DNA from 2 places in the Agromyces sp. NBRC 114283 genome. Region 2 is predicted to be linked to the other one. Evidence: predicted binding sites of a transcription regulator. Region 2 holds the regulator's gene; the other holds the start of a gene.
What was found. Region 2 encodes HspR, which represses chaperone genes until heat shock. Its sites were predicted from a motif close to AAGTTGAGTCNNNNNGACTCAACTT; they were not measured.
Positions count from the first base shown of each region.

Region 1: the regulator HspR is predicted to act here: its motif matches at 2,339-2,363, upstream of QSJ60_RS15945 (ATP-dependent Clp protease ATP-binding subunit).

Region 1 covers NZ_BSQP01000001.1:3,325,722-3,330,512, reverse strand. Annotated here, with positions in the region: gene QSJ60_RS15955 (hypothetical protein) at 1-724, opposite strand, end outside; gene QSJ60_RS15950 (toll/interleukin-1 receptor domain-containing protein) at 1,036-2,262, shown strand; gene QSJ60_RS15945 (ATP-dependent Clp protease ATP-binding subunit) at 2,379-4,791, shown strand, end outside.
Region 2 covers NZ_BSQP01000001.1:528,387-533,177, reverse strand. Annotated here, with positions in the region: gene QSJ60_RS02560 (class I SAM-dependent methyltransferase) at 1-810, opposite strand, end outside; gene QSJ60_RS02555 (hypothetical protein) at 884-1,630, shown strand; gene QSJ60_RS02550 (heat shock protein transcriptional repressor HspR) at 1,683-2,099, opposite strand; gene QSJ60_RS02545 (DnaJ C-terminal domain-containing protein) at 2,102-3,088, opposite strand; gene QSJ60_RS02540 (nucleotide exchange factor GrpE) at 3,225-3,830, opposite strand; gene dnaK (molecular chaperone DnaK) at 3,833-4,791, opposite strand, start outside.

The DNA.
Region 1 (4,791 bases), 2.8 Mb from region 2:
CTTTGTGAGTCAGGACCAGTCGGATCTCATTCTGCGTTGCGTAGCCGTTTGCTACGAGCGCAGCCGCTGCCTCCGCGTACATCGGCGTATCCATGACTCGGCCTTCGGGAATGCCTTGCTGGTACGAACTCACAAGATCCATCGCAAGGATGTCGAGTAGAGGGAAGCACAGATCGGGGAGCTGCTGAATCCCCTGCGCGATTAGCCGCTCTAGCGTCGATGCTGATGGCCAGATCCGGACCAAGGAGACACGAGCAGCGCCTGCTGCCTGCTTCGCATCCCCGAGCGTCTCCGAGCGCACCGTTTTGAGGGCCTCGCGGACGTCGTCGATTGTTGCCGAGCTGCCGTCCACTGCGGGCTTAGTCGATACGAGCACAGCATCCAGCAGCTTGGCAAGCTGTTCACTCACGATCGTTGAGGTTTGCTCCGTCCGAATCTCGACGCGAGCTAGGAGTGCGCGCGAATCGGCGTTGATGCGGCGAGCTTCCTCGTCGCGTGCGTTGGTTGCCATGAGATCTGCGACTAGGACAATGATCTGAACAAGGAACGCGAGGATGGCTAGCGCGATCGCGACGGCGGCCAACGCGTCGCTCCCAGTTACCCCTATCACTGTCACAAGCGCAGCAATCGCGGCCAGCGCGGCAATTCCCGCTGCGACAGAGAGGGTCTTCGCGCGGATTACGAAGTGCGCGTCAGACACTGAATCGGGTTCAGGTTTGTCCATGACCCTGATGGTAGTTGCGTCCAGGCTCGAGCCTCGAGCCGTGTCTGCGTGGGCAAGTGTCTGCGGCCGTGGAATGGACTGCGAATTGGCACCTTGGCCCAATTTCTGGGCGGGCCGGGAGGGCAGCTGCGCCAGACGCCTCGTGCTGAATTGTGGCGCGAGAGCAAACGTGAGCTCGCATGGGCCTCCCGCGGCCGGTTTTAGCGGAATGAATCCCCCGGATTGGGGGGAGAAGCGCCGCCCTGATGTCGAGCCGATGCTGCCACCCTGGAACGATCACTCATCGACGATTGGGGGCTTCCTTGGAGATCGTGGCGCGAGCGTTTCTGAGCTATGCACATGCCGACGACGACCGAGAGCAGGGGCGAGTTCTCAGGCTCGCTGCGCAGCTTCGCGCTGAGTTTGAGATGCTCACCGGCGCGACCATCGACATCTTCACGGATCGAGAGCATATTCGCTGGGGCGAGGACTTTCGCGCGAAGCTTGATGAGGCGCTCCAAGCGACGTTGTTCTTTATCCCCATACTCACGCCGACGTACTTCACCCGGGAAGAGTGTCGGAACGAGCTGCGCCGCTTTGCAACCTCGGCGAGCAAAGTTGGACTCCCGCAGCTCCTTCTTTCGGTCCGATACGTTCCAGTTCCAGACCTGATAGAGGACAGCGGCGATGAGCTGAAGGCGATCGCGGCGAGAATGCAGTATGAGCCTTGGGAACGCATGCGATTGCTCGACGAGGCATCGGCGGACTATCGGGCGGCGATCAACCGGCTGGCTCTCCGGCTCGTAGAACTCACACAGGAGCTGGAAGCATCAGGCGGTCCGGCCGGGCAAGGCACGTTGGCCGGTAGCGCAGCGATCGCGACCGACGCTGGAATCGAACGCGTTTCAGCCGACGGAGTATCCCCATCTAGCACCATGCCCGCGAGTTCGGTGGTGGATCCGATTGGTGCCGCAGGTGGTCAGGTTGAGGCCAGAGAGGACGCCCCGGGTCTACTAGACAGGTTGGTAGATCTGGGGCCAGCCATGCAGGATTGGGGGCAGGCGGTTGAAGCGCTGCCCCCGGCGATTGAGGCCTTCAATGCGCGGTTTTCCGCCGCCACCGAGGAGATGAACGCCGCCAACTCTCGCCCCAATTCATTCGCCGCCAAGGTTCGCATCGCTCGGCAGCTCGCCCGCGATATTGAACCAGAGCTACTGAACCTTGAGAAGCGATCTCGGGACTACTCGACGGAGCTGATTCGACTGGACCCCGCCGTTCGAGCGGTAATCGAAATCGCGAGCAACCAGGTTAACCAAGCCGGTTCGCGAAGGGCCCTAGAGCAGCTGGTCGGCATGATCGAGGCATCCAAGACGGCTGTGTCGGGGATGAAGACTGCAGCGGATGCTGCCAAGGCGAATGAGGGCATCAGCCGTGACTTGCGGCCGGTGTTGCGCCGGTTCGAAACCGCGATGCGGAACATCATTGACGGCACTGAGACATTGGAAGATTGGAGTCCGCTCATCCGTGACGCGCTCGCCCGGATGGATGCGGAGGCGTGACCCGACGAGTGCTTGGAGTGGACTGGACGAGCGCGGGCAGGTGCTAGCTGGGAATACCTCCCGCGCCCATGCGTTGAACTTGAGCGAACCACACTCAACTTCAACCAGGAGGCCAGGTGCCCAACGACTTCAACGAGGCCGGCGCGAGCTCGTTCGACGAGTTCCTCGCCCGATACCTCGCGGGTGAGCAGGCCCGTCAGGCGCGGTCGATCGACCTCAGCCGGTTCCTGACGGCCCGCACCCAGAGCATTCTTCAGCAGGCGGGACGCTTCGCCCTCGAGCGCGGCCAGACCGAGCTCGACGCGCTGCACATCCTGCGCGTCATCGTCGAGGACGAGAGCGTGCAGGCGGCGATCCGTCGCGTCGGCGCGAGCCCCGAGCGCATCATCACCGCGACCGAGGCGCGCCTGCCGGCATCCGGCGACGTCCCCTTCGACGAGCTGGGTCAGCGGCGCGACGCCGCGACCATCACGCCCTCGGCCTCCCGCGCGCTGTTCCACAGCTACCAGGTGGCGCGCTCCTCTGGCGCGACGTACATCGACCCCGAGCACCTCTTCTTCGCGCTCGTGCTGGGACAGGATGCCCCGGCCGGACAGGTGCTCGCCCGTGCGGGCGTCACGGCCGAGGCCCTGACGCAGACGATGCGGGACGGGGTGGATGAGGCCCTTCGACAGGGCACTGACGAGGATTCCCTTCGACAGGCTCAGGGAACCGGCGAGGGGGATTCCCTTCGACAGGCTCAGGGATCCACGCCGACGCTCGACAAGTTCGGCATGGACCTCACCGAGCGTGCCCGCAACGGCGAGCTCGACCCCGTGATTGGCCGTGCCGACGAGATCGAGCAGACCATCGAGATCCTCTCCCGCCGCACGAAGAACAACCCCGTGCTCGTGGGCGAGGCGGGCGTCGGCAAGACCGCGATCGTCGAGGGTCTCGCGCAGGCCATCGTCGACGAGCAGGTGCCCGAAGCCCTGCTCGGCAAGCGCGTCATCGCGCTCGACTTGCCCGGCATGCTCGCCGGCACCCGCTACCGCGGCGACTTCGAGGAGCGCCTCACCAAGACGATGGAGGAGATCGCCGCCCACCGCGGCGAGCTGATCGTCTTCATCGACGAGGTGCACACCGTCGTCGGCGCCGGAGGCGCGGGCGAGGGCGGCATGGACGCGGGCAACATCCTGAAGCCGCGCCTCGCGCGCGGCGAGCTGCACCTCATCGGGGCGACCACGCTCAAGGAGTACCGCCAGATCGAGAAGGACCCCGCCCTCGAGCGCCGCTTCCAGCCGGTGCGCGTCGGCGAGCCCTCGATCGAGGACGCCGTGCGCATCCTCCAGGGCCTGAAGCCCGCCTACGAGGAGCACCACGGCGTCGAGTACACGGATGACGCGCTGCGCGCCGCCGTCGAACTCGGCAGCCGCTACCTGCCCGACCGGGTGCTGCCCGACAAGGCGATCGACCTCATCGACCAGGCCGGTGCGCGACTGCGCCTCCGCCTCGGCGTGAAGACCGACGTGCCCGCGCTCATGGCGCGGCTCGCCGAGCTCGAGTCCGAGAAGAACGCCGCCGTCGCCGCCGAGCACTACGAGGAGGCATCCCGCATCCGCGACGAGATCTCGAAGGTGCAGGGGAAGCTGGATGAGGTGGGGGCGAGTTCCCTTCGACACGCTCAGGGAACCAACGCGGCTCAGGGGACCAGCCAGGATTCCCTTCGACAGGCTCAGGGAACGATCGTCGACGAGGCGCAGATCGCCGCGGTGATCTCGCGCGCCACCGGCATCCCCGTGAACCGCCTCACCGAGGGGGAGCGCGAGCGCCTCGCGACCCTCGAAGACGAGCTGCACGCCCGCGTGATCGGGCAGGACGACGCGGTCACCGCCGTCGCCAAGTCTGTGCGTCGCAACCGCACCGGCATGGGCGACGCGAAGCGGCCGGTCGGCTCGTTCTTGTTCCTCGGGCCGACGGGCGTCGGCAAGACCGAGCTCGCCCGCGCGCTCGCCGACCGCTTGTTCGACGACGAGTCCGCCGTGATCCGCTTCGACATGTCGGAGTTCGGCGAGCGGCACACCGTGTCGCGGCTCGTCGGCGCCCCTCCCGGGTACGTCGGCTACGACGAGGCGGGTCAGCTCACCGAGCGCGTGCGCCGCAACCCGTACTCGATCGTGCTGTTCGACGAGATCGAGAAGGCGCACCCCGACGTGTTCAACCTGCTGCTGCAGGTGCTCGACGACGGACGCCTCACCGACGGGCAGGGTCGCACGGTCGACTTCCGCAACACGGTCGTCGTGATGACCTCGAACCTCGGGTCGGAGTTCCTCGCCTCGCGGTCCGGTGCGCTCGGCTTCGTCGCGTCGGCGGATGCCTCGGCGAACGGCTTCTCCTCGGAGAAGGACCTGCGCGACCGAGTCATGGGCAAGCTGCGCGAGGCGATGCGTCCCGAGTTCCTGAACCGCATCGACGAGATTGTGCTGTTCAAGAAGCTCACGAAGGACGAGATCGCCGAGATCGTCTCGCTCATGCTCGTCGCCACCCGCG
Region 2 (4,791 bases):
GCTCGCCGTGACGCGGATGCCCGGGCGCGAGAGCGCGAGCTTGGTCGCGATGACGCCGCTGCCGCAGGCGAGGTCGACGGCGGATGCCGCGCCGGGCACGGCCTCGGCGAGGTGGCCGAGGAGGAAGCGGGTGCCGATGTCGACCTTCGTGCCCGCGAACACGCCGCCGTGCGCGACGACCACGAGGCCGAGCTCGTCGTGGCGTTCGCGGCGCGGCCACCGGGCGGGCGCGGCATTCGACGGGGCATCCGCGGCGCCGGCCGGCGGTCGCAGCTCGGCGCGAGCGCCGCTCGCGCGCAGCACCCGCGACTTCTGCCGCGCGAGGCTCACGTCGACGCGCGCGAACGCTCGGCCGAGCACCTCGTTCATCGCGATCGACATGTGCTTCAGGCGTCCCCCGGCGACGATCTCGACGTCGGGAGCCGCGTGGCGGGCGACGAGCTCGGCGATCTCGTCGAGCCGGTCGAGGGAGCGCGGCAGCCGCAGCAGCACGAGCCGCGCCCCGGCGACGAGCGCCGGCGCGAGCGGCTCCGAGCGCACCTCGTGCGCGAGCCCGAGCCGGGCGGCGTTCTCGGCGAGCGCGCGCTCGCCCGTGATCGGGTCCTGGTGCACGCGCACCTCGTGCGCGCCGAGGTCCACCGCGCCGAGCGCGAGGGCCCCGAAGGCGTCGTCGATGACGACGAGCTCACCGGGCGCGAGCGCCCCGACGGCCGCCCTCGCCTCGTCGAGGATCAGCCGGTCGGCGGCATCGGATGCCTCGAGCCCGGGCCCCTCGACGTCGGGATGCCGGCGCAGCGCAGTGAAGTCCACCTCGGCAGGCTACCCGGCGCCGACTGGGCGCGCTCTGGAGGGATCCAGTCGGGTTTGCTACCCTCGCATCCGCATGCGTCACCGCCGGTTCCCCCGCTCCACCGACCCGGCCGTCGCCCCGAACCCCGGTGCGGCGGCGCGCGAGCGACCCCGCAGCGACGCCGCACGGCCGCCCGTCGCCCGCCGCTTCGCGGCCCTCTTCGCCTCCGTCGTCGTGCTCGGCACGACCGCGGGGCTCGCGCTGGCACCGAGCTCGCCGGCCCCCGACCCGGCGGCCGTGGCCCTCGTCGCCGACGGATCGGCCGACACCGTCGCCGACGCGGTGCAGTCGATCGAGGTGCACGACGCCGCGGCCCTGCCCGGCGTCGCCGAGGAGTCGTACGTCGCGTCCACGGGCACCCAGACCCTCGTGGCGGGCGGCACCAACCTCGACTGGGCGAAGCTCGTGCTGATCGAGGGCGACTGGCCGGTGACCGAAGAGAACGTCACGTTCATGATGCGCTGGATGCGCCAGGAGAACGGCGCCGACAACTGGTGGAACCGCAACAACCCGCTCAACAACGGGCAGGGCTCGGGCGGAGGCTCAGGGCTGGGGAGCTACCCTGACCTCGCCGTCGCGGCGTACTACGCCGCCGAGAACCTGCGCTCCGGACGGTACCCGGCCGTCGACGCCGCGCTGCAGCGCGGCGACTCCGCCGACGCGACGGCGCAGGCGATCTGGGCCTCGCCGTGGGCCTCGAGCCACTACGGCTACGGCACGCACTGGAGCTCGCGGCCGTACGACGTCATCGAGGCGCCTGCCGAGGCCTGGGGGCGCTGAGCCGGCTGCGCGCGTTCGGCGCTGGCCGCCGCGCTTCGCCGCGGTCGGGGCGCTACTCGTGCTCGAGCGGGCGCCAGACGACGAGCGCGTTCTCGCGGCGCACGCGCGTGCCGGCCTTGAGGGTGACGACTTCACCGGCCGAACCTGCGGCGAACACGCGGCGACCCGGCCGGTTCAGCATCTCGTCGGCGAGCGCGGCCTCGAGCTCGCGCACCCGGGCGCGCAGGCTCTGCACCTCGTCTTCGAGGCCGAGCACCCGGCGGATACCCTCGAGGCTCACGCCCTCGGCCGAGAGCTGGGCGATCTCGCGCAACTGCACGACGTCGCGCATGGAGTAGCGGCGCGACTTGCCGGCGGTGCGGGTGGGCGACACGAGCCCGAGCCGGTCGTACTGCCGGAGGGTCTGCGGGTGCATGCCCGCGAGCTCGGCCGCGACCGAGATCACGAAGAGCGGGCTCGTCTCGTTCACGGCTAGCTCCGCGCCTTGGCGAGCAGGTCTTCGCGCGGGTCCTCGTCGGGGAGGGCGGCGGCGAGCGCCTCGACGGCCTCCTTCGCCTCCTTCGAGAGGTGGGAGGGGACGGCGATCTGCACGACGGCGAGCAGGTCGCCGGTGCCCTTCTTCGTCTCGACGCCGCGGCCCTTGACGCGCAGCACCCGTCCGCTCGGGGTGCCGGGGGCGACCCGCAGCTTGACGGGGTCGCCGCCGAGGGTCGGCACCTGGATCGTGGCGCCGAGCGCGGCCTCGGTGAACGTCACGGGCACGGTGACGCGGAGGTTCAGCCCGTCGCGCTCGAAGACCGGGTGCTTGCGCACGTGCACGGTGAGGATGAGGTCGCCGGTCTCGCCGCCGTCGGGCGAGGGGTGGCCCTTGCCGCGGAGCTTGATCTTCTGCCCGTCGGCGACGCCGGCCGGGATGCGCACCGTGATCGGCTTGCCGTCGGAGGTCTGCAGGGTGATCTGCTCGCCCTTGGTCGCCGTGATGAAGTCGAGCGTGGTCGTCGCCGTGACGTCGCGCCCGCGGGTCGGCCCGCCGAAGCCTCGGTATCCTCCGGAGGGCTGCCCGAAGCGGCCGCCGCCGAAGAGCCCGCCGAGCAGGTCGTCGTAGTCGCCGCCCTGCTGGAAGGTGTAGCGCTGGCCGCCGCCGCCCTGGTTGAACATGCCGCCGAAGACGTCCTCGAAGCCGCCCTGGCCGCCGGCGCCGGGCGCCGTGAAGCGCGCCCCGGAGCCCATCGCCCGGATGGCGTCGTACTCCTTGCGCTGCTCGGGGTCGGAGAGCACGGCGTTCGCCTCGGAGATCTCCTTGAACTTCGCCTCCGCGGCGGCGTCGCCGGGGTTCTGGTCTGGGTGGTACTTGCGCGCGAGCTTGCGGTAGACCTTCTTGATCTCGCTGTCGCTCGCGTCCTTGGAGACGCCGAGCACCTGGTAGAAGTCCTTGTCGAACCAGTCCTGACTGGCCATCGGCACCTCCTTTCTTGAAGTCTGTCGTATCTGAATGAGTGCGGGAGGAGATTCGCTGCGGCGGAGGTCGGATCGAACGATCCCATCCTCCCCTGGCGCGAATCTCCTCCCGTCTCGTGGGGCGGTCTGCCGGGGCTCAGCCCTGCGGGCTCTTCACCACGACCTTGGCCGGCCGCAGCTGGACCTCGCCCAGCTGGTACCCGGTCTCGACGACGTCGGCGACCGTGTCGACCTCCACGTCGTCGGCGGGCTGCTGGAAGATCGCCTCGTGCAGCTGCGGGTCGAACGGCTCGCCGACCGCGCCGAAGCGCACCAGGCCGAGCCGCTCGGTGACCTGGCGGAGCTTCGCGGCGATCGTGCCGAAGGCGGTGTCGCCCTCGAGGTCGCCGTGCTTCTCGGCCCGGTCGAGGTCGTCGAGCACGGGCAGCAGCGCGGCGACCGTCTGGCCGACCGCCCGGTCGCGCTCGAGCTCGCGGTTCTGCTCGGTGCGCTTGCGGTAGTTGGCGTACTCGGCGGTCACCCGCTTGAGGTCGGCGAGGTGCTCGTCGTTCGGCTCCGCGACCTCGGCCTGCGCCGCGTTGAGGATGTCGTCGACGGTGAGCTCGGCCTCGTCGACGGATGCCGCGGCGTCGGCCGCGGCATCCGTCTCGTTCGACGGCTCGCGAACCGCACCGGTCTCGGGGTCGATCTTCCGCTTGTCGCGGATGACCGGCTCGTCGGGGTTCTGGTTCTCGTCAGCCATGGTTACTTCGCCTGCCCGGAGCCCGTCGACGGGTCCTCGTCGTCGACGACCTCGGCGTCGACCACGTCCTCGTCGGACGCCTGGTCGGATGCCTGGCCGCTGGCGTTCTGGTCCTCACCGGCACCGGCGGGCGCCTCGGACTGCTGCTGCGCGTAGATCGCCTCGCCGAGCTTGCCCTGCGACTGCGAGAGCTTCTCGAACGCGGTCTTCACCGCGTCGTCGTCCTCGCCCGCGAGCGCCGACTTCAGGGCGTCGACGTCGCCCTGGACCTCGGTCTTGACGTCCTCGGGGAGCTTGTCCTCGTTGTCCTTGATCAGCTTCTCGACCGAGTAGGCGAGCTGCTCGGCCTGGTTGCGCTGCTCGGCGGACTCACGGCGCTTCTTGTCTTCTGCGGCGTGCTCCTCGGCCTCGCGCACCATGCGGTCGATGTCGTCCTTCGAGAGCGACGAGCCGCCCGTGATGGTCATCGACTGCTCCTTGCCCGTGCCCTTGTCCTTGGCGGACACGTGCACGATGCCGTTCGCGTCGATGTCGAAGGTGACCTCGATCTGCGGGATGCCGCGGGGCGCGGGCGCGATGCCGGTCAGCTCGAAGGTGCCGAGCGCCTTGTTGTCGCGCGTGAAGTCGCGCTCGCCCTGGAAGACCTGGATCGCGACCGACGGCTGGTTGTCGTCGGCGGTCGTGAAGGTCTCGCTGCGCTTGGTCGGGATGGCGGTGTTGCGCTCGATGAGCTTCGTCATCATGCCGCCCTTGGTCTCGATGCCGAGGCTGAGCGGGGTGACGTCGATGAGCAGGACGTCCTTGCGCTCGCCCTTCAGCACACCGGCCTGCAGCGCGGCGCCGACGGCGACGACCTCATCGGGGTTCACACCCTTGTTCGGGTCCTTGCCGGTCTCCTGCTTCACGAGCTCCGAGACGGCGGGCATGCGCGTCGAGCCGCCGACGAGCACCACGTGGGCGA